One region of the Neobacillus sp. DFD-2R genome, then DNA from elsewhere that is predicted to be linked to it. Evidence: riboswitches for the same ligand, from Rfam matches in the RefSeq annotation. Region 1 holds a riboswitch; each other region holds the start of a gene.
The links. Region 1 has a riboswitch for cyclic di-GMP ahead of AC3ANV_RS01440 (hypothetical protein). Riboswitches for the same ligand answer to the same signal wherever they lie in the genome.

Region 2: it holds a riboswitch for cyclic di-GMP, as region 1 does, so the genes downstream of both, AC3ANV_RS17415 (S53 family peptidase) here and AC3ANV_RS01440 (hypothetical protein) in region 1, are expected to answer to the same signal.
Region 3: it holds a riboswitch for cyclic di-GMP, as region 1 does, so the genes downstream of both, AC3ANV_RS22225 (DUF192 domain-containing protein) here and AC3ANV_RS01440 (hypothetical protein) in region 1, are expected to answer to the same signal.

What each region holds. Positions count from the first base shown of each region.
Region 1 is NZ_CM173228.1:279,255-289,205, forward strand. It holds gene AC3ANV_RS01415 (hypothetical protein) at 1-202, opposite strand, end outside; gene AC3ANV_RS01420 (competence protein ComK) at 331-894, opposite strand; gene AC3ANV_RS01425 (helix-turn-helix domain-containing protein) at 1,064-1,336, opposite strand; gene AC3ANV_RS01430 (NUDIX hydrolase) at 2,334-3,440, shown strand; gene AC3ANV_RS01435 (hypothetical protein) at 3,510-3,644, opposite strand; cyclic di-GMP riboswitch class I at 3,667-3,750, opposite strand; cyclic di-GMP riboswitch class I at 3,954-4,040, shown strand; gene AC3ANV_RS01440 (hypothetical protein) at 4,011-4,214, shown strand; gene AC3ANV_RS01445 (LCP family protein) at 4,533-5,519, shown strand; partial or broken gene AC3ANV_RS01450 (IS4 family transposase) at 5,766-7,194, opposite strand; gene AC3ANV_RS01455 (glutamate-5-semialdehyde dehydrogenase) at 7,515-8,777, opposite strand; gene AC3ANV_RS01460 (TetR/AcrR family transcriptional regulator) at 8,840-9,442, opposite strand; gene AC3ANV_RS01465 (PaaI family thioesterase) at 9,626-9,951, shown strand, end outside.
Region 2 is NZ_CM173228.1:3,479,337-3,489,287, forward strand. It holds gene AC3ANV_RS17395 (NarK family nitrate/nitrite MFS transporter) at 1-725, shown strand, start outside; gene AC3ANV_RS17400 (undecaprenyl-diphosphatase) at 887-1,477, shown strand; gene AC3ANV_RS17405 (alpha/beta fold hydrolase) at 1,523-2,305, opposite strand; gene AC3ANV_RS17410 (gamma-glutamylcyclotransferase family protein) at 2,442-3,197, opposite strand; gene AC3ANV_RS17415 (S53 family peptidase) at 3,434-5,623, opposite strand; cyclic di-GMP riboswitch class I at 5,687-5,784, opposite strand; gene AC3ANV_RS17420 (hypothetical protein) at 6,452-6,673, opposite strand; gene AC3ANV_RS17425 (DnaJ domain-containing protein) at 6,954-7,469, shown strand; gene AC3ANV_RS17430 (hypothetical protein) at 7,744-7,929, shown strand; gene AC3ANV_RS17435 (MFS transporter) at 8,014-9,174, opposite strand; gene AC3ANV_RS17440 (DedA family protein) at 9,374-9,951, shown strand, end outside.
Region 3 is NZ_CM173228.1:4,432,138-4,442,088, forward strand. It holds gene AC3ANV_RS22180 (type II secretion system F family protein) at 1-202, opposite strand, end outside; gene AC3ANV_RS22185 (type II secretion system F family protein) at 206-1,171, opposite strand; gene AC3ANV_RS22190 (TadA family conjugal transfer-associated ATPase) at 1,168-2,601, opposite strand; gene AC3ANV_RS22195 (CpaE/TadZ family protein) at 2,615-3,460, opposite strand; gene cpaB (Flp pilus assembly protein CpaB) at 3,484-4,185, opposite strand; gene AC3ANV_RS22205 (pilus assembly protein TadG-related protein) at 4,197-5,114, opposite strand; gene AC3ANV_RS22210 (TadE/TadG family type IV pilus assembly protein) at 5,126-5,509, opposite strand; gene AC3ANV_RS22215 (A24 family peptidase) at 5,506-6,024, opposite strand; gene AC3ANV_RS22220 (Flp family type IVb pilin) at 6,137-6,313, opposite strand; gene AC3ANV_RS22225 (DUF192 domain-containing protein) at 6,330-6,662, opposite strand; cyclic di-GMP riboswitch class I at 6,805-6,891, opposite strand; gene AC3ANV_RS22230 (spore germination protein) at 7,183-7,404, shown strand; gene AC3ANV_RS22235 (spore germination protein GerPB) at 7,425-7,682, shown strand; gene gerPC (spore germination protein GerPC) at 7,726-8,343, shown strand; gene AC3ANV_RS22245 (spore gernimation protein GerPD) at 8,340-8,522, shown strand; gene AC3ANV_RS22250 (spore germination protein GerPE) at 8,525-8,914, shown strand; gene AC3ANV_RS22255 (spore germination protein) at 8,971-9,189, shown strand; gene addA (helicase-exonuclease AddAB subunit AddA) at 9,231-9,951, opposite strand, start outside.

The DNA of each region.
Region 1 (9,951 bases):
GATTAATAGCTAATTTAATACACTCTCGTTTATTTTTATGTCTGGCCATTCCTGTTAGATCATCATGCAGTAGCAGATTACTTGTAGCGAATCCAGTATAGCCCACGGGATATTTGAATGTTTCTACTGTTATAATAAAGCCTTTTCTTACATGAAGATAATAGATCTCCATATCTCCAACAACTGTTTGCGAATTAATCAACCTAAAAACACCTCACCTATTTTTGAAAATGTTTAATTAATACGATGGGCTAATTCTCAGGTGTTTTTACTATCCATCATCATTATCTGCTATTAGGTGGTCATTCTATCAGATTAAATTTGTCAAAATCAGCAAATTATTTCCAGTATTCCAACTAAAGAATTTAACACCAGTAAATGACTAAGAAGTAATTGCTTATTTTTCGGTTCAAGAAGAAAGGAGGTAGGGTTTTTGCCCGCTTCAACGGTAATTTCTTGGTATTGTTCTGCAATCTTTAGTTTATTGTTGAAGGAGGATAATTTAGAATGAACTCTCATATGGAAACCATTCTTAAACTCCACGTTCGTTTTTCTAAAAAAGCTGGTGGTCCTACGAATATGTTCCGGATTAAACCACATGGTATCGACCCGTTTGGCTGATTGAATCGGAAATAGACAGATTTTCAGAATTGGATTTACCATTACCGGACACATATGTATATCACCCATGAACCATTTAGAAGTTGTCATGGCACCTCTTAGGTTGAAACCTATCGATTTAATGCTGAACTCTAGAATTTCTAATGGGGACTTGTCGACTATAAAAGTCTTGTTCACTTCTCTAACGATTGTACACGTCTTTCCGTTTCGATCGTAAACGCCTACCATGCACATCAAATGTTGATTAATAATATAGTTTTTTTCTATCGTCAAAATCTTCAGCCCCTTCATCTACTTTTCTGTTGAATTATTTTCGAAAAAGGATATACTAGCATTAAGTTAGCAACCCTAACTTATCCGGCCAAGGGCACTGTCTTCGTAGGACACCAAATGCTCTTGGCTATTTTATTGTGCTTTTCACACATTCATCACCTCCTTTAAGCTATTTAGTAAATCGATTCTTACTCTCTTTTTCCTTTATCACAATCAAATTCGGATTTTCCTCAATTTCTTTTATAAGCTCAGAAGCCTTGATACCAAGACCTTTTGCAAGTGCAAAGGCTGAATTTAAACTTGGTGCTTGGACATTTGTTTCAATATAACTTACAGTTGTCCGATCTAAGCCGCTGCGGAAAGCTAGTTCCTCTTGGCTAAGTTGCTTAGAAAACCTTAATCTCTTTAGTATTTCTCCAATATACATGGTCTCTTTTTTCAAGGAAATTCTCCTTTTTAAGACCATTAGATAATGGGGTACCAATTTCTACCACGGACTGTAATCTACAAAAGTTGACTTGGGTAAATTTTTTTGCACTGCCTGATTTCCTGGATTAATATTAAAATAGAAATACCGTTGACAATCGTACAGTGACTAATATTTGTTTATTCTTTAACTGTTCTTATCAATAATTAGTAACTCTGTTGCTGAATTGTAACTGTTTATTTAGTGGAAATGATATTGAAAATATGGGAGAGTGTTCCTTTCGTGTATATTAAATAATAAGTAGGTATTTTTTACTATGTACTTCAGTCTACAATTTTTGTCACAGTCCGATATATATCGCTCCCGTTAAACGACATTTTATTTATAGATTTAGCGTTTAAAACCTTATTAAATCAAAGCTAAAAGTAAATTTAATCAAACGTTTGATGAAGAAATAGAATTGAAGAATTATGTCGGAATTATGAATTTAGTAAAACTGTTCATTTTCCTGTGCTTGTCACCGCCTGAACTTTCAAGAATAGTAAACTATTAATAGCGACTTGGGGCCACGAACGAGAGTACTTAAGAATCGTTATATTTCGATAATTTCTGTGAACAATAAATGACAAATTTTTTTATGACTAGAGAGTGCAATCCTTAATAAATAAAGGTTGGTAGCAAATTTAATCAAACGTTTGATCAAATGGTTTATTTGTTGGAACTGCTCGGATAATGTAAGGATTTAGTTAAACAAATGATGCCACAATACTAGCAGGTATTATGTATTGATAGTATTATCTTGATTGATGTCATAATTTCCTTATGAAGTTGTTAGGGTTATGGTATAACTATATATAAGCTAGTATTTTATACCTATAGTCTTTACTTTTATGTTTAATTCTTATTAATTTTTGAACATAGAAATACAATATAAAATGCTAGAATGATATTCTTTTTGAAGCATTGAGAGGAAATGGTTGGCCCGCTTTAGTATTTCATTAGGAGTGACAACATGTTGGAAACGATAAAGGGAATAGTACATTCCATTAAGGGGGAAATGCTGTCTGCTTTTGTTGGTGGCATTGTAGGACTTTTTTTGAGTGTAGTATTTGATGATGGATTAAGAAACTTAAAGAGTAATATAAAACGAAGGTATAAGCGCCTTTTTAGTGAGAAAAATGATTTTATGTCTCATCCTTTTACAATTGGAAATACCTCAACCCATTTTTATGTGATTGATGGAGACGGACAGTCTGATTTTAAACCGGAAAATATAGAATGTAGAGTTATTCATGATGAGATTCCACTGCCGGTTGAGCTAGAGACAATAAAAAGGGAAATTGCTGAACAGGAAAAAGGAAAAGAGGTAAATGGCTTAGAATACAAGTGGAACGGTCCTTTGTACGGATTAGCTAAATACATACCTAGTAGAACAGAAGATAAAGAAGATATGACCGTTTTATTTAATTTCTATAAAACAGATTATTACTCATTCCTGGCTACGAACATGCAGTTAACCAGAAAGTTAAATTCAGGTAAAACAATAGGAGAAGAATATATTCCCTATAGGCAATTAGAGAAGGTACAACCAATATTAGCTAATGGATTTGGGATTGGATTAGTCGTTATTACATCTGATGAAAATATTATTCTGACTCAACGGACAGAAGTTAGCGGTGCAAGAGGTAGTGAAATGGATATCAGTGTGGTTGAAGGAGTCCATCCATTATTGGACCGTCACAGTATTAATGATGGTCCGGATTTATATAATACAGCTGTTCGTGGAGCAAATGAAGAACTGGGGATTATTATTAATAGAGATATAATCAAATTTTTGGGTTATGGAATTGATTTGGACTTTTACCAATGGAATATGATCGGATATGCTCATGTTCCCCAAACAGCTAGAGAAATTCAGGAGATCAGAAGTAGAGGGACTTCGGGTAAATGGGAAAACACCTTACTTATTTTTAAGAATTTCACTTCTAAGAGTGTAGCAGAACTAATTGTAAATGAAGATATGTGGTCAACTGCAAAAGTAGCCCTTTATTGGACTGCGGTACGTGAATTAGGGAAAAATAATATTGACCGTGCACTACGAAATATAATGGAAAAATAAATCTCATTTAGGTGTACCCTAATCAAAACAATAAAAAAGGATCCTAGCTGTAAATAGGACCCTCATTCATTATATAGTATGTGCTAGATAAGTGAACAAGGCACTTAGTACGATCGTCCCAACCATTATTGAAACATAAAGAAGGATTTTGTTCCTCTTTTTCTTTTGAACTACTTCTTCAGGTGTAAGCCAATAGTTTGACATCAAATTTCCCCTTTTGCTGTTTGATGGTAGCTGGCTGGCCTTATAAATTTGACAGAGGCCCCTATAGCTTTGCGTCATCACCTAGGTGACGGTGCCCTTTATGTGGCTTTATTTATTATACAGGTATAAAAGTTGAAAATCATCAAAAAATGGCTTTTTTAAGTATAATTGTCATAAATACATATTCCTACTAAATTTTTTAATCTCAAAAAACTCTAGTTGTTTAGTCTCTTAATCTATATATTACATAGTTGAAAAGTGCTGTTTTTGCCGGAAAATGATGGTATAATATGAATAAATTATATAGTTCGTACGAAAGGGCAAACCCATTGAAAAATGGAGGCGCAAAACTATAGGGGCTAAGGTTTGAATAAACTACGCCAGCCAGGTGCCGAATATGATTACCTTCCTGCGAATTATGAAACATATAATTGGAGGGAACCTATGTTTATTTTTATCGCAGGTGTGGTTGTCGGCTCTATCGCCATGCTTTTTACAATGAGCCTAATGTTTGCTGCCAAAAGAGGCGACGAGCAAATAGAAGCATTTTTTAAAGAGAAAGCGTACTGAATCATCTACTGTCATATCCGTAAACGGTGGAATAGAGTTTATTGATTTTTTTACAGATTAAATATACAAGAATAAAAAAATGCTGCAGGTAGTTGCAGTATTTTTTAATTTCCATGTAACTGCGATTTCGAAATTAATATAAAGAGATATAGATATTATTAAAATACGACATGATTAATAAAGCAAAAGCCTATTTTCTAAATTAACCTCTTAGCCTTCTCATTCTTTGAAGCTCCTGACAGTTACTCCAAATGGTGGTAAAATATTAAATATTATGAATCTTTGAATTAAAAAATGGTAAAACAAGGCGGAGGTATTATGAAAAAGAAGCGCAAATGGAAAGTTATTGGCTACAGTTTTTTAGGAATTATCATTATTACAGTCGCGGCCCTAGTATTTGAATACAATCAGCTTCAGCCAATGAATCACTTTAAAACCATACCTGTTGTTTCTACCGGGAAGACAGATACAACAGGGAAAACAAACCAGACAAACCGGAAAAACCAGACAAAACAGCAAACCTATACGAATGCTCCCGGATTAAACATTTTAATAATGGGATCAGATGAAAGACCGGGTGAAACGATTGGTCATTCCGACACCATGATGCTGGTCCATGTTGATTTGGGGAAAAATGAAATCAATGCGGTAAGTATTCCTCGTGATACTCGTGTTCATTTAGATGGATATGGCTATACAAAATTAACGAGTGTCCAGTATATTTTGCAGGCCAACAAAGGGCCTAAGCAAGGGATAGAACAGGCGGTTCAAGCAGTTAGTGAATTAACGGGAGTGCCGATAAATTATTATGTTGAAACCAATTTTGAGGGTCTTCAATCGATGGTAGATGCAATGGGCGGTATCCAAATGAATGTACCAACGGATGTGAAAATAAACAATCAGGTCATTAATGCCGGTCCCCATTTCTTTGACGGTAAAATGGTATTAGCTCTTGCCCGTGAGCGCCATTCCCTTGCAAATGGGGATTATGGACGGCAGCAGCTTCAGTTGGAGGCATTAAAAGGGATTGCAAAAGAAGCTTTAAGTCCGGGTAATATTCCAAAACTGCCTGCACTGGTCAATTCCGTATCAAAATATATGATCGGGACCAATATGTCAACGTCAGATATGATAAGTCTGGGCCTTTCGGTGAAAAATCTCGATCCTAACAAACAATTGCATTACCTGCAGCTCCAAGGGGTTGGAGAAAGTATGTACGATGATATTTTAAAGGCAAAGAACGATGAAATTGTGATTGATCCGCAACAAATGAAAAGCATCATAGATAAATATTTTCAGAGCTAAGATAAAATCGGATTTACATCTAGTTCCATTCTGTTAAGTCAAGTCCTTCAAATATCATAAAATCCGTTTCTAGTAGTCATAATTTAATATGGGGTACAGCCGACATTCCGCGTTTTGCTGGTGGTACCCCATGCCCATCAAGCTAACAAAGTAAATTACTAGATACGAAATGATCCTTGTTTCAAAACTAGCGAGTGATGGAAAAGTAGGCATGCCAAAGAAGCCTATTAAAACGCGATTTTTTTGCTAAGCAGCTTGTCTATGCTTCACCGTCGTTTCATACACAACACCTAGAATATCAAATACGGTCATCTTCTTATATCGATGACATTTACGACCGTTCTTTTTGAGTAGCTGATAAAGGCGATGCAGAATTTTCAAAAGTTCTTCTGGGCCAACTGCTATCGCTTGAAACAGTAACGGAAAGTAATCTTTAATCATATAAATCGCTTTGTATTCACTCAACTCCTGCTTTTTCTTTTCAAGTAGAAGCTGTCGCATTTGAAACATCGTAGAAGAACAGAGGAGAATTCCAATGAGTTGTCCATATAAATGGCACTCTAGGCGTTCTCTTTTAATATTCTCATTCATCAATTTCAAAGAATGACTTCCACGTTTTAAACAAAATCTCAATCTGCCAACGAAGTGAATACAATGAATGCACGAAATTCGTCGGTACTTCTTCTAGCAACGTGTTCGTGATATATACATTCATGCCCATTAAATGTTTACTTTTATCCTTCATGACAATACCTTTCTTCTTTTCACGTATCGCTTGGTTTTTCAGCCGTGTTTGCGTTTGATCGTCGGTTAAACGATGGATAATTACACGTGCTGGAAGCTTCTGATTTTGGCCAATATATGCCTCGGGGATTTCGATCGTCTCACCAGGGGTTAGACCAGACATCATTTGTGTCATATCAAGTTGGATGTATTCTGTTTGCTTTTTTAACGTGCCATTTTTGAAATATTCTGGATCAGGGTTCTTGGTATATATGCGTGTATTCAGCTTCAACCGCGAGATATAGTAAGCCTCTTTATCATGAATGGCTTGTAAGTCTCCTAAATCGAAGTAACCAAGATCACGTAAACACAAATCGCCCGCCTCTACGGTTTCAAGGCAGGTGGTACCGTATGTTTTATCATTATTCTTTCCTGGTCCAAGCTGCACGTTAAGAAATTGACCACTCAGTAAATCATATTCCAATTGGATTTTCACGCCTGCTGTATTACTACTCCCACCTGAACCTTGATAGTCAGTGGCGAAATGATCAGGCAGTTGAAACACTGTCGCATCTAAAATACGGAGACGATTGAAAGTAGAGATCATGTGTGCAGAAAGCGATTGATTTGAACAGAGTTTTTGTGTGAGAAGAGAAGTAAAGACCTCTCGAAGAAATGCGACAGCTGCTGGATTAAAGCGTTGATTCAACCCTTCTGAGCTCATCAGTACCCCAGTGGAAGCTTCTAACTGACTACACAATTGTATAAGTGAGGTGCCAGCGATTTCTTGACTGAGCCATACGCAAAGGGCAATAAGTTCGTTTGCTTGATACTTACTAGATCGCTGTACAAAGCCAACTTGTTTGGCGATATCTTGTAGGACTACTGGAGATAAAAAGTATTGTAGCTCTTGTGCGAAAAGATTTAGTTCATTTGAAATGATAGGATTCATCAAAACGCCATCCTTTCTCGTAAACTTCTTACGATAAGCATAGCGTTTTTTCATTTTGAGGGTATGATTTTAACTTCACTTGATGGGCATGTGATACCCTAATAACAAGAAAAGCAGCAGACACTACCACACACAAAACATAGAGATAGAGATTAATCTATTCATATGTTTTCACCTTTTTAATGGGTATTAAAAAGGCATCAAGGTTTTTCCCTTAGATGCCTTTTGGCTATTTTTATCTTTTCAATTTACTTTATTCTAGATAACATCGTAACAATCTATAAGATATTTAAAGAAATTTTAAATAACATTGTGACTAATTAAAGTCGAATTTGTCCGTCTCCATTGACATAATATTTTGTCGTCGTTAAAGCTGGTAACCCCATTGGTCCTCTTACATGTAGCTTTTGTGTTGAAATGCCAATTTCGGCACCATATCCAAATTCAAAGCCATCTGTAAAGCGTGTTGAGGCATTATGATAGACAACTGCTGCATCAATACCATTTAAGAATTGTTCAACATTCTTTGGCGTTTCCGACACAATACACTCGGAATGTTTTGTACCATATTGATTAATATGAGCAATGGCTTCTTCAACACTATTTACAGTTTTTACACTGATGATTAAATCTGAAAATTCTTTTGCATAATGTTCCTTTGTTGCTTTGAGGGCTGTTGGAAATACTTTACAAACTTTTTCATCTCCATAAATTTTAACTCCAGCAATTGATACCGTTTCAAGTAGTTCTTTCCCATAATTATTAAAGAATTCATCATGGATTAATAAACTTTCAATCGCATTACATACTGATGGACGATGAGTTTTAGCATTTAGTACGATTGGTCTTACAATATCGTATTTTGCGGTTGCATCAACAAAAACATGGCAGTTACCAGCCCCTGTTTCAATAACAGGCACACTTGCTTCACGTACCACTAAATCAATTAAATCTTTGCCTCCACGAGGAATTAAAAGGTCCAAATACTCTGTTAAGTTAAATAATGTTTTAGCAGTTTCGCGTGACGTATCCTCGATTAAAAGTACCGCATTTTGAGGGAATTGCACACGTTTCAATGCTTGATGTATAGACGTAACTAAAGCCATATTGGAGTGTTTTGCTGAACTAGAGCCACGCAGTAGAACTGTATTTCCTGTTTTTAAAGACAGCGTAGCTGCATCAATGGTTACATTCGGACGGGCTTCATAAATCATACCGAGGACACCGAGTGGCACACGTCGCTTATTAATAATCAGTCCATTATCCTTATTTATGCGTTCCAATTCTTCTCCTATTGGATCGGGCAAATTAATTACTAAATGAATTGCATCACTCATGGCTTTAACCCGTTCTGGATTCAGCATAAGACGATCGATTATGGACTCAGATAACCCTAATTTATGACCATATTTAATGTCTTTTGCATTTTCTTTTAGTATAAACGCTTGATCTATTAGTAATTGCTCTGCAATTGCTAATAGTGCTGTATTTTTTTCTTCAGTTGTTTTATTTTGCATTTCTAAACTTGCTTCTTTTGCAAGCTTTGCTTTATAAATGACTTCATTCTCAATAGCTGTACTCATTGATTATACCTCCTATACATTTAAGTAGTTGATCTTAAATTTTTTATGTTCTTGTTACCTTTTTAATTCTTGTCTCTAGTTTCAAACTTAGCTAGATAGTCTTTTAAAAAGCCAATGGCTCGATTTATATAAATGGTGTCGTTATAAAGCTTTGTCATCATAAGAGATCCTTCAATTGTAGATATAAAAATTGTTGTGAATGTTTCCGAATCTATTGTGGAGATTATTTCACTGTTTCTTATCCCAGTTCGAATAATTTGAAGTATCATAGAATAAAGGTCATTCATTGCTTCTCGAGTCGCATCACGTAAGGCTGGGTGCGCATCATCGGACTCGATTGCTGCATTTAGAATTGGGCAGCCACCAGGAATTGGCTTGTCTTCTGCTAATAACAAAAAGACTTCAAGAAGTGCGTTCAATTTTTCGATAGAAGTATTTTTGCTCCTAATTGCTTCTTGGAAGGTTGTGGACATCGTTTCAATAGAAAATGAAAATGCATTCAAAGAAAGTTCTTGTTTACTCTTAAAGTGATTATAAATCCCTCCTTTTTCCATACCAGCCTTTTCCATAATATCTGTAATGGAAGTTGCCAAGTATCCCTGGGTATTTAGAAGCCCAGAGGCCTTTTCAATAATCATCTGTTTTGTTCGTTCTCCTTTACGCATTTTTAACCTCATTTTCATTAGAATTTTCAAACCGAACGGTCTTGTTAATGTAAGTATAACCTTTTATGTAATTTAAATCATCCCTTTTTTTATTAGAATATTCAAATCATATTGACAACTATAACTTGGTTTAATGTATAATAAAAAAACAGACCGGTTTGCATTTTATTGGAGGGGTTTTATATGAACGAGAGAATTTTAAATATGAAAAAAATAATTAATCGTGAGGTTCCGCCACCACCTATCGCTAAGTTAATTGGTGCAGAGTTGTTACAAATCGAAAAGGGTAAAGCAGTTTTTGAATTAGAGTGTAATACGGAGAAACATGCAAATCCTATGGGAACAATCCATGGAGGAATACTATGTGATATAGCCGATATGGCAATGGGCGTGGCCTTTTCAAGTTTGTTAGAAATGAATGAAACCTTTACTACTGTTGAACTTAAAATTAATTATTTGAAACCGATTTGGAATGAAAAAATTACAGCAAAAGGTGAGGTTATAAAGAA
Region 2 (9,951 bases), 2.3 Mb from region 1:
AACAAATCGGCTGGCATAATGTAATAGGACTTGCTCTTATTCCTCTTTCGATTGTTTTTATCATTTATGTCATGATTGCAAAAGATGCACCTTCACAACCAACGGCAAAACCGGTAATTGAATATTTCAATGTATTTAAACAAAAGGATACATGGTATTTCTGTTTACTTTACAGCGTTACCTTCGGCGGATTCGTCGGTTTATCAAGCTTTTTAAGTATCTTTTTTGTGGATCAATATGATTTAACAAAAGTAAGAGCAGGTGATTTTGTTACATTATGTGTGGCAGCGGGAAGCTTTTTCCGTCCTGTCGGCGGATTCATAGCTGACAAAATTGGCGGGGTTCGTCTTCTTACCTTTTTATTCATCGGGGTTGCACTCAGCATGTTCGGCGTTAGCCAACTTCCAACTTTACCGGTTGTAACTATTTTATTGTTTCTCGGAATGCTTTTCCTTGGGATGGGAAATGGAGCGGTCTTTCAATTGGTTCCTCAGCGATTCCGAGAGGAAATTGGGATGATTACCGGGATTGTCGGAGCTGCCGGCGGGGTAGGCGGATTTTTTGTACCAAATATACTCGGAACACTTAAACAAGTTACCGGAACATATGCAGCTGGCTTTTTCGTTTATGCAGGAATAGGAGCAGCAGCACTTATAGTGTTAATGATCGCACAAATGTCATGGCGAAAAGCATGGTCTTCAAAGGAAGCCTCCGTTAAAATTTAACAACTGCCTTAAAAATTAAGACCCTAGCTGAATCGTTAGCAAGGGTCTATTTCTTTTTTAAAGGAATGATCCTTATCGGTTTAGGCAATTCATACATAATTTCCATTTTTAATGGAAAAACTACTCTTGAATTTTTTGAGTAAATTAAAGGAGAGATTCTTATGGACTACAGAATATTTAGAGTAATAAACCAATTTGCCGGCCGTTATCGTCTGTTAGATAGATTCATGATCACAATTTCTCAAAAAGCTCGTTACGTGTTTGTCCTTATTTTACTCATTATGTGGTTTCGCGATCGCTTTCATAAAAAAATTACGTTATATACATCCATTTCGGTGGGGATTTCGATACTTCTAAATATAATTTTGAAACGGTTTTATTTTAAACCACGTCCGTTTGTGAAGCTTTTGGTCCATTTATTACCCCCGGCCCCATCAAAAAAGAACTCTTCATTTCCAAGTAAACACACTGCTCTGGCATTTGCAGCAGCAACAACTGTGATATTTTATAAACGTGGATTAGGTTATATTATGTACATTTTAGCATTTCTCGCAGGACTCTCACGTATTTGGGTGGGACAACATTATCCATCTGATATAGCAGGCAGCGCTTTGCTTGGGAGTTTAAGTGGCATAATGGTTAAAATTTCTGAATGGGTATGGAATCCATACATTGAAAAAGTTATTCAAATCTACCATCGTTACTGTTCTATGCTAAAAAATAAACTTTCAGGGGAATTCCTTAAGTTTTAGGGAATTCCCTGTTTTTTTGACTTATAATCCAACATTGGTCGCCCTTTATTTTTCACACCCATCTGAATGGGATATGATAAACTGATCCATCATTTGGTTTAATCCCACTGCTGCTCTTGTAGGAATCTGATGCTTTACTTCCAAAAACCTCAATTCATTATCCGGTAGTTTTTTGTGTAAAAGGTTAGCATAACGATGAAAGGATTTATCTTTTGTACCGTAAACCAGCAAAATAGGGAGATCAATCTTTTCGAGCTGATCGGTACAACAATATTGCAAACTATAACGAAAATACTGCTTGATATTCCTTGCATCTCCTTTTAGTGCTTCTTGGTGTAGCTTCTTGAAGGTCTCATGTCTATCCGAATTGCCCCATGAAATAGATAAGGACAATAGTGCCAGTGTTCTTGCTTTCGCAAGTCTTAATCCCAAAGAAATCCTTTGTTTTTGATACCAATCACTTACTTCGGACATTCCGCTTATGACAATACCTCCTAAAGCACTATCCGCATAATGCAGCAAAAATTCTAATACTACAGAGCCGCCGGATGAATATCCGCAAATGAAGGATTTCTTGACATTAATATGATCTAACAGTTTTCTAATGTCCTCAGCAATAAGCCGATACGTCACCGGTTGATTAGAGTACTGACTTCTTCCGAGACCTCTAATATCAAAGGCAATCACTTTAAATTTTTGTGATAATTGTTCTATTTGATACCTGAAAACCTCACTGGTTATTAATGGGGGGTGAATAAAAACAATCGGAAGCCCTTCCCCCATAACAGTATAGTACAGATTGATACCGTCTACGTCCAACATGGGCACGTTTCCTATCACCTCAAATATCAACACATTTTTTGTCTATGAATCACTTTGAAAGATTTCATTATTAGTATGTATTTTTTCAACCTTTGAATTCTTCTTTCTAGCGTTACTTTGAAAACCGGAGAATTTCTTCAATTTAGTGGTCCGGCGGTGCTGTTTCGGATTCTTTCTTCACAACGGTAATGGTTAAAACATCCTTTATTAATTTTCCATTTAGCGTTACATCGACAAACGTCGGCCGATACCAGCCCTCCTGGACTCCTTCCCGTTTAAACAAATATGAAAGACATTTCCGGTTTATTTCATACAACTTACCTTCGACCATTCCGCCATCTTCCACAATATCCGCCCGGCCGCCATCATGAAACCTTATGGAATATCTTAGTGTATAGCCATTTAGAATGCCACGGCCTGCTATTTTTTGAAAAAGCTGATTCACATTCGCTAGTCTAAACCCGGCATCATCCAAACAGCTGCCATAGGCAAAATAAAGAATGGTTTCTTGCTCTAAGAGCCGATGTAGCTTCCAATCACACGATTGGATTGGTGTCTCTAGTAAATTTTCATTATGTTCCGTTATAGTATAAAGATAAGCATCTTTTTTTCCTGTATCATAAAAAATGATTTGTTTCTTCCGATCATAAAGGTTGTTTTTACCATGTTCCTCATATTCTTCTAACTCGTCAAGTTTTTGAAGCTGCTCATCCGTTACAAGGTACAATTCACCGTAAACCATGTTTGTTGTTGATCCCTTCATAGCCGGATAGCCGAGTCCCGTATCAAAAAGGCTTCCGTTTGTCCAGGCTTGCTCAGCCACCCGTGTTGCATCCTGTAACAGCCCATGATATTTTTCATGTTTTCTTAAGGTTCCGTAAACAAACACGTAATGCATTTTGTGCATCCTGATCACTCCATTCAGAAATTGAAATTCTTCCTATTTAAGATTACTGCGGAGTCCGAAATAATCCCGCCTGATATAAAAGCTAGTGAATAAGAACCTGTTTTTTCAACAATCATGCCTGTTATCACCCGCAAGAGATCTCCGCCATGAGCGTTCCCAAAGCCAAAAATAAAAAGTGAGCAACTCCTAAATGGAGACTGCTCAACAACATAACCGTCGGATGGCAATTATTGAATCTGTAAGCTTACATCATCGACAAAAAAATCAGTTGGATTACTGGAATCGTTCGTGCCTTTAAAAGCAATTTGGATGGTTTGGCCCTTGTAATTCAGCAAATTGAAGCTGCGCTGCACCCAACCGGTTGCCGTACCGTCGTTTAGAGTTAACAAGGTTGCCAATACTGAACCACTCGTGTTACGAATTTGCGAATATAAGTAATCGTAAGGATGACTCGTTTCTGTGGTGGATACATAGGTCCAGAATGTAAGTGTCGCATTGGTTGCAGTTGAGGGAATCGTCACAGTCTGATAGATTAGATCGACGGCATTGTTGTAACCGCCCAGATACGCTGAGGAGCTCCCTGTATGCGGTCTGGTCGTATCAATCAGCTGGTACCCTCCTGAGCTCGATTCGGTCCATGGCGATTGACCGTTTTCAAAACCACCGTTTTGAATCAGCTGGATAATGTTGCCCCCACCCCCTGTTCCGCCGGAAGAACCGTTAATATCACGAATTAAGTTATACGCATCCGGTGTACCGATACCGGATGCCATATCATAACCGGACGTCGCAGGATAGTAAAGATTGCTTCCACTTGTAATATCGTGGTACGCCGGATAGACCTGCGTAGTGTTAAATGCTTTATACAATGTTAGGTTAGCCTGTCCGAGAACCCCTTTACCAAACGCTTGTGCATATTGATTATTTAAAGCGGTCAGGGCAGCCCACAAGGGAGCGGCAGCTGATGTTCCGCCGACTGTTGTCCAGGATCCTGAGCTGTAGATTGAGTATCCTGTGTTTGGATCTGCATCTGCCGAAACATCCGGGACTTGGCGCTTCCCGTTTGAATAGCTATTTTGTACACCCGGACCTGCTTGGAATGAAGGCATGGTGTAGACTGTAGAGATACCACCGCCACCGCCTGTTCGGTTAGTGCTGTTGCTCCAAACCGATTCGGAGCTGTAGGAGGAGCCGCTAAGGTTAAGGTGAGTACCGCCCACACCTGTAACATACGGATCGTTCGCAGGGCTATCGACAGACAAGGTAGAATTACCCGAGTCGTAAGCACCGTTATCACCGGAAGCAGCAAATATACTTTGCCCCTGTGCTGCGTTTTGCTGGAAAATGGTGTGTAAGCTATTCATCGTGGTACTCGAAGCTTGCTGCTCGCTGATCCCCCAGCTGACTGAGATCGATTTCGCTATGTTATCAGAAGCAATTTTTTGATACGTATCAATTAAGCCTCGATCCGTATTTGGCCCTTCATATACCTTAACTTGCGCTTTCGGAGCAACGGCATGAATAACTTCAATATCCAGTTCAACCTCGATCTCACCTTGCCCGGCAGCTCCATTATAACCGTCTACATACACGGTTGTTGGTGTCGGACTTCCGAGTCCGTAGTAATTGTCGTAGGTGCTGATATTTGAAGCCTTGTAACCGTCAAGTTCCATCAACGCTACGGTTTGCCCTGATCCTGTGTATCCGGCGCTTGCCAAAGGGCTGGCATCATATGCACCTTTTAATTCATTAGGTGTATACCCACCGGCCGGGCCGCTGCCGACTTTAGGTGTAACACTCGAATGCTTTTGTTTGTCGATGGCCGAAATTTGTCTGACTTTTGGATGTGTGTAGTGTGCTTCATTATTCAAACCTGCAATATCCGTAATAATACCTGATAATTCGGTCGGGATTGTAGGAGTCTGTTCATTTGAAAAATAGATTTGGCCTTGTGGGTTTTGGTAGTCATTAATCGTTACCGCAAACGCATCTTCCAATTGTCCCGTTGTACCGCTTGCTGTAACAAACGCATTATTGGCTGCTACACTTTCAACTTTTAACCCTTTACTTGTTAGAAAACTTTTTACATTGTTAACCGTGGTGTCTGTCGGTCCATATTGCGTTTTGAATTCCTCGGTTGAAAGAAAATGTTTGTAGTTGGGGGAAGATGGGTCATTCAGACTAGAGATAAAGGCATCTAATTTATCATTATCTCTTAATTGCAGGCCGACCGTTACTGTTACACCGGTATTGCGTTTGGTATGACCAATCTTTTTTCCGTGTTTCGCAGCCATTGGAGCGGCCCCTGATAATTTAACGGTTTTGGGCGTATCAGCATAGCTTGTACTTCCCGATATGTACAGCATTAAACTCATCATGGATACCACAGTAGTAATGAATAATTTTCTCCTCTTCATCCCTTCACCCCTCTATTATTCCAAACAAAAAATCTGCCACAGCGGCAGACTTAGGCAACCTAAAGTGGCGGCTCGACTGCCATGAAATTGACTGTTTTCAGTCATTCGTTAGGCTCGTAGCTTTGCGTCACCATTTTTCAATGGCTTTGCCTTTTCTATTTGGAATCTTGTATATGTTACTATATTTAATATATTAATCGAGAATGGCGAAAACTGTAAACAGCATTATTGTATGAAATATGAAAATTTCATTCGACAGTAGCTCCCGAAAAATCTTTAACTTTTCAATCATGTAACAAGAAAAACACCTTCTTTGATTCATCCTTATTAAAAGAATCAAGTGAAGGTGTTTTTCTTTGATTTTTGCAATTATTTTATTGTAAATGCAGGAATAAAAATTATTAAATAAATCGGAAGTTATGAAGCACCAGTCTAATCCTAAGCCTTCTCTAGCCTTTCTCTTTTTTTAAGCAAAAGTGAAAGCATCAGGAGCGTTAAGATAATCGCTGACACTAAATAAAGTGTTAATGCCACCATATCTGTTCTTAGTAAATGGTAGTCTCCGGTCGAGATAATGGCGCGAAAGCTATGTATCAGCTATTAAACATTTACAATAAATTTACAATTACCTTATACAGACTAAATACTAAACTTATATTATAATGTTATTAAATCAATTCCAGAAGGAGTTGTATTCATGCTAGAGTGGTTAACTCGTTTAGTTATTATGACAACCCTGTGCACTCTACTATGTCCTTAAACATTTAAAAGAATCTTTTTTGTCCTTTCAGCGTCCATTGGATGCTTTTTTTATTGTTTTTATCCAACCTAAATGGCCTCACCCGTTAACTGACCAACTGCATAAGCCAGGTTAGTTAGAAATTGTATTCGTATTTTTTCGTCATACAGAAAATGATCATAAAAAATTTCATTCTCGAGAATGGAGTATATGTTCGAAATATCTTCCTCTAATTTTTTCTTTTGATTCTTCGCTAGATAGTCTGATATTTGTCTTTCATAGTATTCGACAGTTCCATACAAAAAAGTCACTAATCCTCGTCCCTTCGATCAACCTAACGTAGTATTTTCCCAGAACTTCTTTATTAACAAAGATGCTTTTTACACGTAGTCAAGATGATAATAAAATGCTGAAGGACAAATCTCAACATATTCCAACAATTTTAATCAAAACGTTAAATTCGTTATGTTTGAAAATAATTTTTAATAAAAATTAAATAATCTAGTAAAACTGTAAAGTTTTATCTATGATACATTGAATTTAGTATTGTTTAAAATTAGGAAACCACGAAATACAGAGTGAGTTGAGCATATGTTAAATGTTAAAGAAGTCACGGAACAACTTCGAATAGAGGGTATAACAGATAGCGAAAATACAGTCATACGTTGGATTTTGGAAGGAAAAATAAAAGCTAAAAGGACCAAGCATTTAAATATTGACTACATAATCAATCCTGGAGATTTAGCGACGTTTATAGTAGAAAAGAAGATTGAGAAAAAGAGCAAACAATTCGGTGTTGATTTTCAACAATGGGAAAAAACGTTCGATGACAATCAAAAATTAAAAGAAGAAATCGAAGAATTAAAAAGTTCGATTCGGATTGAACAGGCCAAAGTCCGTTCATTAAAAAGAATGCTTCAAGCAGAATATGCTCTCGCAAATCCAAACCCTATTACTTATAATTCTTTATTAGGGTTAGAGGCTTCAGCGGACCAAGAATTGATAAAGAAAGAGTTTAAAAAACTACTTAAAGCCCTTCATCCTGATCGGGGTGGAGATGAACGACTTTTTAAAGTGTTTTATGAGCATTACAAAATGTCAAATTAAGGTAACAAGAGGATTGAGTTCTTTTGGTGATCTTACTTGAGAAGCTGCTGCTAATGCTTTGGGACCATTCTTTCTACAAATAATTCAATCCTCTGCCGGTTTCCCGTCGTTATTTGCAGTAAAAAGGATAGATATTGCTATTCCTAAAATAATCTGGAGAGAAATGTAGATAAGTTTTTTACGGTGCTGGCAGGAAAAAATCAACTCTTACTAAAAATATTAAAGGAGACGCTAACAGATGTCTAACGAATAAGTTGAAAGGTGGTCATTGTCCGTGAGCATGGAATTAACCCTACAACAAATCGTCGAAGGTATACCTAAGTCCTTATTAAATGCATCTGATAGAGATTTGGAAGGATTCCAAAAAATCCTCGAAGAAACAATTAAATTACGGGAAGCTCATAGAAATTTACAAAAAATGGTTAAAAACTTCTCTTCCTCTGCGATTCAGCGATCTTAAATCTTGAATTAGTAAAATGGAAATGGGAAGGTGAAAATTACCTTCCCATTTCCATTTAATAAATTTTTTCACAAAGATTTAAGGTTAGGCAACAATCACTTTTTTGTTTGAATAGGTTTTATATACAAATAAACCTAAACATCCGGCAAATGAAAAATAACTTAATAGTCTATATAACACAACTCCGCCAAATTGATCAAGAATCATCCCACCGCCTAATGATCCGATAATCCCTGAAAGGCCGAAGAATGCAGATATGAAAAACAACTGACCGGTGGCACGAAATTCAGCAGGAAATAAGCCAGTGGCATACTGGAACGTACATAAATAAAAAACACCAAATGTAATCCCATGTATCGCCTGAAGAAGGATGACTTCAGAGGGAGTATCCGCAAATGAAAATAACAACCATCTAAAGCCGTATAATCCTGAAGCAATTACAATATAGGTCATTTCGTTAAAAAATCGGAGCCAAAATGAACTAAACAAAAAGACAACGGCTTCTGCTGCAACAGCAACAAACCATGATAAACCTATTAATGATTCATTCCCACCCAGCTGCTTTATATAAATTCCCGAAAAAATATCATTTGCCCGATGTGTAATCGTTACAAACATAATCATGACTAAGAATAAAATAAATCTAGGTTGAAAAATAACTTGAAGGGCTCCCTTTATATTGATTGGATCTTTGGTTGCGTTTACATCTGCGACTTTAAAACAAAACACAAAAGCGATCAATGAAACTACCAAATATGGATAAATCAAATGGTTAACTCCAATCCGTAACAGGATTTGTCCGCCTATTAATGATGTTAGTGCAAAACCAATTGACCCCCACATTCTTATTCTGCCAAACGAAGTTCCGACCAGTTGTGATGTGTTTAACGCTAAGCTGTCCCCCAATGCCCCGACTGGCGACATAAACGAAAAAAAGATCGCGCACAGTAGTAAGAGCATCCAAAATGAATTCACTTGAAACAATAGAATGCTGCTAATCATTACACCTATTAAACAGATAATCATCACTTTTTTTATCGTTTTATACTTATCGCTGATATAACCCCAAAAAGGTTGTGACAACAGCGAAGAAAATGGTCCTACTGCCATTAACCAGCCGATTTTTGTTCCGGATAGGTTATGCCCTTGAAAATATATTGGTAGAAAAGTAGATATAACCGTTCCTGATGATTGAAAGAAAAAAAGAAAAATACTTAAATACATGAATGTCCGTTTATGCAGCACATTAATCCCTCTTTAGAAAATAATATTGTCAACCTTATGTATGAAGAAGTTCTTTTTATTTTAAACTAATACAATGGACCGAAAAGTACAAGTTACTTTTTCATGTGCATGTAATGTATTTGAATAAAAAATAGATTACTACAAATGATATATATCGGGTAAAAAGAAAAATATGATATCAATTATTTTTTTAGATGGGATGGTTATATTGGGACAGCAAATTGATTATCTTCTAGGACGGTTCGGATACTTTGGAATCATTTTGGCCTTAATAGGGGGAATTATTGGACTCCCGATACCTGATGAGGTTCTTCTTACATATGTCGGGTTTAACGTTTACATCGGAAAAATGGCGTATATCCCATCTTTAGTCAGTGCTTTTACGGGAGCGATTGGGGGCATTTCGCTTAGTTATTTTTTGGGAATTAAATTAGGGTTACCATTTTTAAAGAAATATGGTCCAAAATTGCATATTAATGAAGCAAAAATCAATAGAACCAAAAACCTATTTAGTAAAATAGGACCTTTTTTACTTATAATCGGGTACTTTATCCCCGGAGTCCGGCATATAACAGCTTATCTGGCCGGGATCAACAATTATTCCTATAAAAAATTTGCTTTATTTGCCTACACCGGAGCCCTAATATGGAGCTCAGCTTTTATTACCTTAGGAAAGGCACTTGGGGATAAATGGAGTAACGTCATCTATTATATTGAAAGGTATAGACTGTTTATTATTCCCTTGGTTGCTCTTGCTGTTATTGTTGGTGTTTTTGT
Region 3 (9,951 bases), 1.3 Mb from region 1:
TTTTAAAATCAAGAAACAATGGGGTGATAAATCTTTTTACAAACGATTGCTGCTTGACCTCTATTTTTTCATCGTTATTTAATTGTTCTTTTGATAAAAAAAAATCTAATCGCTCTTGTACTTGGTTTTTTTTCGCAGATTTATTCAAAAATAGGCCATAGGTACAAAAGGTAACCGTCAAAAATAAGAACAAGTAAAGCATTGATTACACCTCAATACTTGTAATTTTTTTAATCATAACAAACCCGATAATTCCTGAAATAAACGCGGCTACAAGCATGGCTATACCAATTGGATTATGAAAAAGGGTACCGATATAGTTCGGCTGCATTAAATAAAGAACAAATCCCAGTATAACCGGAAGCAATGCTATAACGTAACCTGATAAGCGCCCCTGTGCAGTTAAAGTGGAAATTTGCCGATGAATTTTTGTCCGGTCGCGAATTGTCTCAACAATCTTATCGAGAACGGTTGCCAGATTTCCACCAACCTGCCGTTGTATTAATATGGCTTGTATCATTAAATCCAAGTCTTCACTTGGCATTCGTTCCTTTAAATCATTCAAAGCGTCCTCAATATTTTTCCCATATTGCATTTCCTTCAAAACGGATTCCATTTCATCCCTTATCGGTGAAGACGCTTCCTCTACAACGGACTTTAACGCTTGCGGAAAGCTGAACCCTGCCCTAAGTGACCCAACAATGGTAGTGATCATGTCTGCCAGTCCTTCATTAAACTTCGAAACTCTTTCCCGCTGTTTCTTTCGCAAATACCATTTAGGAAGTAAAAAACCAATAATTCCACCAACTAAAATGAAAACCAATTGTTCTAAAATTAAATAGAACAGTCCCCCTATGAATGCAGTTAAAATCCATTGAAAAAGAATGTATTCTTCAGGCTTTAATGGCAATCCTGCTTGGGCAAGCTTTGTCTCGAGTCTAGTGTTTTTTTCTTTTGTTAATACCTTTTTCTGGATTCTTTGTTTTACTAATTGAATGACTTTAAATCGTTTTACTTCGACCTCGTTCGGATTTACCTGATTCTCATCGATATCTAAATAGTGCTGCATGCGATGTTTTAAACTATTTTCAGAGCGAAAGATCATCCTAAATATTGACCAGAGGAACAAGGTCAAGGTCAATATAAAGGAGAACATGATAAGAAAGATCATTGCCTCCACTCCTCATTGTCAATAAACACCGATGCCGGAATATGAATACCTGACGCCTCAAGCCGCTCATAAAATTTCGGCCGAACCCCCGTAGGGACAAGGCGACCGATGATTTTCCCTTCAGAGTTTAAGCCCTCTTGTTTAAAGCTAAAGATATCTTGAAGAACAATAATTTCACCTTCCATGCCCTGTACTTCTGTAATGTTAACAATTTTCCGTGTTCCGTCTTTTAATCGGGACTGTTGAATGATTACATCAATCGCTCCTGCGATTTGTTCCCGAATCGCTTTGACAGGCAGATCCACCCCTGCTAACAAAACCATTGTTTCCAGACGGGCAATCATATCTCTTGGACTGTTTGAATGTCCTGTAGCAAGAGAACCATCATGTCCCGTATTCATTGCTTGAAGCATATCCAGTGCTTCTCCACCACGAACCTCTCCAATAATGACCCGATCCGGTCTCATCCGTAATGAATTTCGTACAAGATCGCGAATGGAAATAGCTCCTTTGCCTTCTATATTGGGCGGGCGTGACTCTAAAGAAATTACATGCTCCTGGGCAAGCTGTATCTCGGCCGCATCCTCAATTGTTACAATTCTTTCATCCTCGGGGATAAAATTCGATAGGACATTGAGTGTGGTTGTCTTACCTGATCCTGTACCGCCGCTTACAAACATATTTAAACGGGCCTTTACACATGCATCAAGGAATATAGCCATTTCCTCTGTAACCGTTCCAAAATTAATTAAATCCTCTATCTGATAGGGGTCCTTAGAAAATTTCCTAATGGTAATGGTCGGACCATTTAATGCCAATGGTGGAATAATTGCATTAACACGTGATCCATCAGGAAGTCTGGCGTCTACCATTGGAGAGCTTTCATCAATTCTTCGTCCAAGTGGAGCGACAATTTTTTCGATCACGCTCATCACATGTTCATTGTCTCGGAATTGCACATCGGTTAATATTAACTTTCCTTTCTTTTCACAGTAAACTTGATTTGGCCCATTTACCATGACTTCAGAAACATCTTCATCTAAAAGAAGCGGGTTAATCGGACCAAATCCAGTTAAATCATTGATGAGTTCATCTACCACTTTTTTTCGATCAATTTGCCCACGGAACTCTTCGTCTTCTTTAATGATTTCAACAGCTAATCCATCAAGTTTTGGAATGATTGCTTCAATATCTTGTTCCTTTAGCTCCTGAATAATTTTTTTATGAAGTACATTCTTTAGTTCTTGATGCTTATCTGCTTTCCGGATCTTTGTATTTTCCTTACTCTTTTCTAGAGTACTTTGCTCGCGGAACACCTTGCGAATTTCCAAAGTGGAAGAAGATGAGTGAATTTCACTAGAAGAATCATCACTTTTTGACTTCCCGCCAATTTGTTTGTTTTTTTCTTGAATTCGATTTAACAGACCCATTCATCAACCCACCTTATGATCGTTTCTTTGAAAACCATTTTGTAAAAGGAGAATGATTTTTTTTGGCTTTTGTCGACTTTATGACATTCTTACTGGAAATGAACTCAGCCATTTTAAAAACACCTTTTGCTACTTCTGATTTCCCATGCTTAATCACAAATGGAACCCCTAAATTAATCGATTGTGAACAAATTTGAAAATCATTTGGGATATAAATAGGATTTTCTTCTGCTAAGATTTTAGCTGCGTCCGTTGCTTGGATAACACTCTCCATATTTGCCCGATTAATAATGATCCTGATTTTCTCCCTGAGTCCAAGGATCTCGAGAGTTTCAAGCAGGAGTTTTGTATTTTTTAAAGCGGCCATTTCAAGATTTGTCACAACAAGAATTTGGTCTGCCCGCTCAATGAAACGAATCGACTGCTCATTTAAGCCAACAGGTGTATCAACAACAACATAATCGTGCCCTGAGAGCAAAACATCCAATATTTTGTCAGCTGCTTCATTTGTAATTAAGTCAGCGAATTCAGGCCGCTCCGGGGCAGAAAGGACTCTTACTCCGCTCTCATGCACGGCTAAATAATTAGCGAGACTGTATTCATCAAGTGATTCTATTCCTTCTAAAACTTCTTTAATAGTTAAGGAAAATTTTAAATCCATCGCAAGATTCACGTCGCCAAACTGAAAATCTCCATCCATTATGGCAACAGAGAAATTTTTCTTCATTAATGCTACTGCCAGATTTACCGTAAGTGTGGTACGACCAATCCCGCCTTTTGCACTGCAAACAGCAATCATTTTTCCGCTCCTTGGGTTTATGTCCAGTTGTCCGGTTTGCATTTCATCCTGGCTTGACATGAATCGTCACCTTCCCATTTACTTTATTGATTCTGATTGATTTGATTCTCTTCGTTCATTAACGGACGTTTATTGAGTATTAAGTTAATGATGCCTTGTTGAGTTGCATCAATAAGTTTGATTGAATCCTCCGGCTTTACCTCAAGTGTTACCGAACTGAATTCTTTATAAGGCTCCTTTGTATTTTCGGGAGTTAACATTTGTCTGCCCACCGCTAAAACCCTTACTTTTTTTAATAAAATACTAGATTGCGAATGAACTTGATTGGAAGTGTCTTTTGTTATTTTTGTAAAAACAACATCTACTTGATCTTCCGGTTCAATAAGATTTGTAACAGACTGGTTCAGGTTAACTCCCACAGAAATTGCACGAAATCCTTCCCGAACTTTACGGGAAACATAGACCCCTTCCTCTTGCTCGCTAACGAGACGATGTGAAAGAATAGGTTCCCCTTTTTCAAGCACCGAGGAGGCCAGCTTACCTTCTGCTTCTGTAAAACTTTTTATTGTTTCCGGCAGAACATTTTTGGCGGGCATTTGTACCATTTCCAACTTTTTCGAACTAATTTTTTCATTTTTATCGATTCTCTCTTTTGCAACCACCACTTCGACTGTCCGGACTGTTGCAGCCTTTTGGGTATTAAATTGTTTCATATATTGAAAAAATAAAACCGTAGTCACAATCCCCATGATGATTGATAAGATCAAGACCATTTTCGCTTTCAAATTCTGCTCACCTACTCCGTTAAACGTATGCTGTATGCCCCTCTATCTACACTTCCTTCGACATAAGAACCATTTCCCGTCCTTTTTATAAAAACTCCTGTGATAGAAGTATCTGTCGAGCTCATCGGATTTGTAATATAAAAATAAGCAAAACCCGTTATTTGTACGCTTTTCAATTGATTAGAAGAAATACTATATGGCTTATAGACCGGTACTAGCAAAATTCTTGAACAATTGCGAAGGCTGTAATCCCCCGGTGGCTGTGTACAGCCATTAACCCTTAAATTAATCGCACTCCTTGTATCCCCGGCAATATTTCCTGTTTGTGTATTAATAATATCTCCAATTTTAAGCTCATTCTGATATCCGTAGGTTAGATTGTCTGAATATGTTGCTGCCCCCGTCCCGCCAAGTGCTAATATACCAAAATTCCCAGATGTAACGTCTGAAGAAGTTACCTTTAATTGATACGATTTGTAATATTCTAATGTAATACTTTGATCAATTCCCAAGGGTGCTGCTCCGATTGAACTTCCTATTGCTTGCAAACCTGCTGCTGCATGAGCTGTTACATCCATTTTGTTAAACCCAAAAAGGCTAGCAAATGTAAGCTTCACATGTTTCATTAAAGTGATTTTCACATTATTACCCATATTTATTTCCAGATTTGTCAATGAAGCAGATTCCTTATGGGCAGTTAAAATGTCAGTCACAACGGTTGTTACTTTTTGATTGGTGTTGGTAAGTTCCTGTGCACCTGAAAGAACTGCCGCGTTGGCCGTTTTTTGCAGCTGGCTTTTTGTCATATACACTAAGCCGCCATCAATGGCGAGCCCCGCCATTCCCATTAAACATACAAGGGTAAGGGCTGCTAAAACGAGGATATTTCCGTTTTCTTCCTTCATTATTTTTTTAAAAAATTGAAGCATCTTTCTCCCCCTCATTCCACGCGAATGGTGGAACTTGTCTGAATGGTAAAAGAAGAAGGGAATAGCTTTGAAATTAATGGTGTAAAAAACTGATAGGGATAGGTTAGCGTTACTGTGACGTAGTCCCCGGAATTCCTGTTCGTATCAGTTGGACTAACACTTACCTGTAGCTTTGTCGTATCACCAAGGTGAACGTATTGATGGGCAAATGTTGAAATATCTTGGTCTTTTTCCCCTAATCCTGCTAATCTTACTGTTTCCTGGGCGGCCATTTGTAAATGTGCATATGAATAGAGCACTCTGCCAAAATCAAGAATCCCTGCTAAGATCAAGAAAAAAACAGGGAGTAAGAGTGCTGTTTCAACAAGGGATTGGCCGCGTTCATCCTTTTTCATATTGGAAAGCCTCCAATACGAAATACCTGATAGAGTGCACCTGCAGCAATGGCAACCCCATATGGATAAGTTGTTTTCATTGCCTCTGAATCAGGTAGAATCGGAATTCTGTTTCCATTAAGAAGACCATGTAGAAAATAAATAATCTGCTTCATCCTCCTTTTAAACCCCTTATGAAATAAAAGGACAAGGATTGCGATAATTCCGCCTGCCAAAGCCATATAAAAGGAGGTCATTAATACAAACCCGGCTCCTTTAATCCCTCCAATAACAGCCAAAAGCTTTACATCCCCGGCACCCATTCCTCCAAGGAGATAAGGGATTAATAATATTCCGAGACCGACACATGTGCCAAGAAATGCCTCCAGAAATCCATGCAACCCACCGGTAATAGCATGTAAAATCCAAGCTGCTAATAAAAAAGGAAGCAAAATGGAATTATAGATTTTCCGTTCCCTAAGGTCTGTTATCACGCATATAAGAACGAGTAAAACTAAGAGATAATTACTCCACATCCTGCTCCGCCTTTCTTCATGGACACTTTAAACCGACTTATTTTATAGAAAAAAGCCTCACGTTTGCTTCGAACGCAAGGCTATATTTAGACATTATTTTATAAACTGCTATCTATTTACCAGCATTCGCCAAGGCTGTAGTAACATCTGTAAACATTTGAGCGATTTGGGCTTTTAGTAATGCAAGTGTTGCAACAACTGCAACAGCAATTACTCCTAACACTAAACCATACTCAGTCATACCTTGTCCTTGTTCTTCAGTTAATAAAGCCTTCATTTTTTTCATCATGTGTAAAAACCCCTTTTTATTTTATAGTTAAATAGTTTCCGATTTTCGTATCCGTTTTCCGAATAGTTCCTGCAGGCAGTTCTAAAACGGAGTATGCTCTTTTTTGATACTTACCGACTGTTGCAGGCTTTATCGTTTCGTCCAGGCCTACAATTTCTAAGTCCTTGCTTAAGTAAAGAACATCGATCGAATAATTCATGAAGTATGTGTGAATGGATTGGCAGGGTTGGATTAGCAAGCCGTGTCCTTCCGGTAAACTTTTTGTAAACATCAGCCCTTTTAATCTTTTAAAAAAGGTATTTGCAGATGATACATGGTTTGCCAGTTCCGCTCCGTTTGTTTGGTTCACGACTATCAATGATTTTCACCCCCATACAATTAAAATAACCCCGCCTTTACCGAAAGGGGGGGGTCAACAGACATAGTTATATTTATCTAGATAAGAACTACAAATCTAGACAAAAAACACCTATGATAAAACACCCTGATCTTTCGGTAACTGGCTGGCTTAGTGCAGTTGCACCTTAGCCCCTGTAGCTTTGCGTCACTGATTTTCATCAGTTTTGCCTTTATCGAGATTCAGTGTTTTTATTATTCCGACTGATCTCTTAATCAAATAATAATCCCTTTTACCTTTATCGAATATCCTACTAATTTATCATTTGCTGTCGAATATAATAGGAAATTAGAACTATTTTGTTTTTCGACCCTTAAAAACAGCGACCTTGATTCGTATATAGAATATTCTTCCTTATCGAGCGGAAGAAATCATACCATTCCTCACCTAAGATTTTATTGGGCGGATCATTCACATTACATCCGCCCATACATAAGATGTAAGAGATAAAATGAAAAAGGGGTGGTTGATTATGCCGGCAATTGTTGGAGTTGCACAAGTCATAACTCTTGGGAGCAGTTCTATTTTCCATATTGGTGACGTCTACAAAATCATGCCATTCTCCACGGCGAAGACTTTTTCCGGGGCTGGTTCCTTTAACACAGGTGAAAGTTTAAATGTCCGAAATGATTTAAGTTCAACCAATACATCGGATCCGGATGTTATTGATTCTGCAAATATCCTTAATGCTTGACGAATGGGTGGTTTTAATAAATGAATTTTTATATCCAGCAGTCCATTCAAATTAATTTTATAAAAATCGGCGGGATTACCAATTCCTCTGTTCTGCAAATTGGCAGTGCCGGGATTATCAAACCTGCTGCATATTTATATAATACCGGCGGATTTACAAAACCCGCTCCCACAGCAAAAAAAGCAGCTGCAGCTCAGCCCTCTTCATTATTGGCACCATCAGTTCCATTACAAGCTGCAGTCCGCAGTGGAGGAAAATTAGGTGCTACAAAAAGTTAAAAGATATGGACAGTAAGGAGATTCCAAACGGTGAGGTGATTGAATGTATCAGGATTATTCTCAATATCTTCAATGGTTACAAATGTGTATTCAAGCACAGGAGCAGAGAATCGTTACTTTAGAAACAACCATACAAAAAATGCGGGAAGAACTAAAGCAAATGAAAGAAAAGCCAGCCATACATGTCGGCACGATTGAGTATAAATTTGATCAATTGAAGGTGGAAACACTAGAAGGTACATTAAATATTGGTTTAAATCCTTCCGATCTATCAGGAATCGAAGACTTTGCTGTACAAAATCAATCATTAAACACCCCATTATCTCCAAAAGAACAAATGCAGCGTTCGATGAAAATCGAAGAAACAATGTACATGTATTTAGAAACTGAATTACCGCAACTAATTGAGGATACCCAAACCAAACTAAATATACAACCAAATGAATCTTATTTATCTTTTATTAAACAAGATATTATAAAACAGCTTCCTAGCAGGATTGAATATCATCTCAAATCAGATACCACCCAAGACCGTTCAGGGAAAAAGAAAGTTACGGATGACGAAACCGTCATTGAACAATTAAAGCAAGAAATACAAAATGGAGTATTTGTATTTTTAAATAATTTGCCTGATAATGTGAAAGGAATGAACTCAGAGTGAATTTTGAAGTCTATAACAGAGACCTTACCGTGGAAACCATTAAAATCATTGGGGTATCAAGCTCCTCGTTAGTTATGGTGGGTGATACACACTCCATTCAGCTGGCATCTACATTTGATACACCTGCAGAATCCTTAATCGTCGGCCCCTTTGTACCATTAACATCGGAAAGGGCCTGATCATGTTTCAGCGCACTTCTTGTGTGGATGATATACTCATAAAAGTCGCATCATTTTCATCCACTATACAGCTTGGTGATTCTTGTATCATAAATGGATTTTCTAGGGCTATGGCTGTTCAAAGGGAAGCTGAAATTGAATTTGGAGATGAGGGGAATTTTTCCATCTATCCCGTATTTAGCGAGCCGATTCCTTTTCAGCCAATAACGGAAGCTTTATCATATACTCCCCGAAATTTGAATCCAATTATTAAAGTAAATAATATTGGGATTATCGGGATTTCTTCGGCATCCATTTTACATGTCGGAAACAGTCAACACGTTTCAATGGAGGCGAGGATTAAGCATATACGACAGCTTCTTCCTCATGATGAAGAACAAGGACAGGGATAAAAGCATATGGTACCTTAAAGAACCAGGCAATTAGTTTATGGAAAAGGATGTTTGTTATGCCAGCGATTATTGGCCCTGTACAAATCGTAAACGTGGGCGGGGGAATTGTCCATTTTGGTGATGCCGTATATATTTCTCCAAAGAATAGTTCCAAGACATATTCCGGCTCGGGTGCATTCAATACCGGGGGATTTATCATTGCAAACAACGGAATAAGCGGAACGAATGTTTTAGATACTGATCTGATTGACCAGCCTATTGCAGGTAATAACTAAAAAAATGACATAGCCATCAATAATGGTCTATGTCATTTTTGTTATTCTTTTTCCAGTCTCAAAATATGGGCGCCATCAAAGAAAAATAAATACCTTTCATCTACTTTTCTTTTCCAGATTTTTTCGATGGCTTTTGTATATAAATCTATTTGCATTCTGTATCGATCTTCCAGAATTGGCTTTGCCTGTTCAAAGCCGCCCTTAAAACGGTCTGTGATTCCATCCGACTTATAATCAACTAAGACAAGCCCGTTTTCATCTTCAAAAACGCAGTCAATAACCCCTTGGATAAAAATGGATTCATCTTCATCTTTCCATGTTGGATAGACTTCATTTGCCGGCATTGAAAGGGTAAAAGGAATTTCTCTGTTGATCACTTTTGCATTAGAAAGTCTTTTCCCTATCTCTGTCGTAAAGAATTGAACGATCCATTTTGCATTAATGACTTCCGCTTGCTCAGGGGTTAATAGTTCATTGTTAACCATCATGTGTACCAGAGCCTCAAGCGATTCTACAGTAACAGGATATGTCAAATCCACATGCTGCATCACCATATGCATAGCAGTACCCCGTTCAGCAGGACTCAAAGACTTTTCCTGCATAAACTTAGGCCGTTTTAGAATAGATTTTTTAAATTTCCGAATGAGGTCGGTACCACTTTGTTCATCAGATATTTCACGCTGACGTTTTAATTCTGAAACAGATTGTTTGGACCGATGCGCCGCAGCATCCGGAAAGGAATATTCCCATGAAAGGCGGACG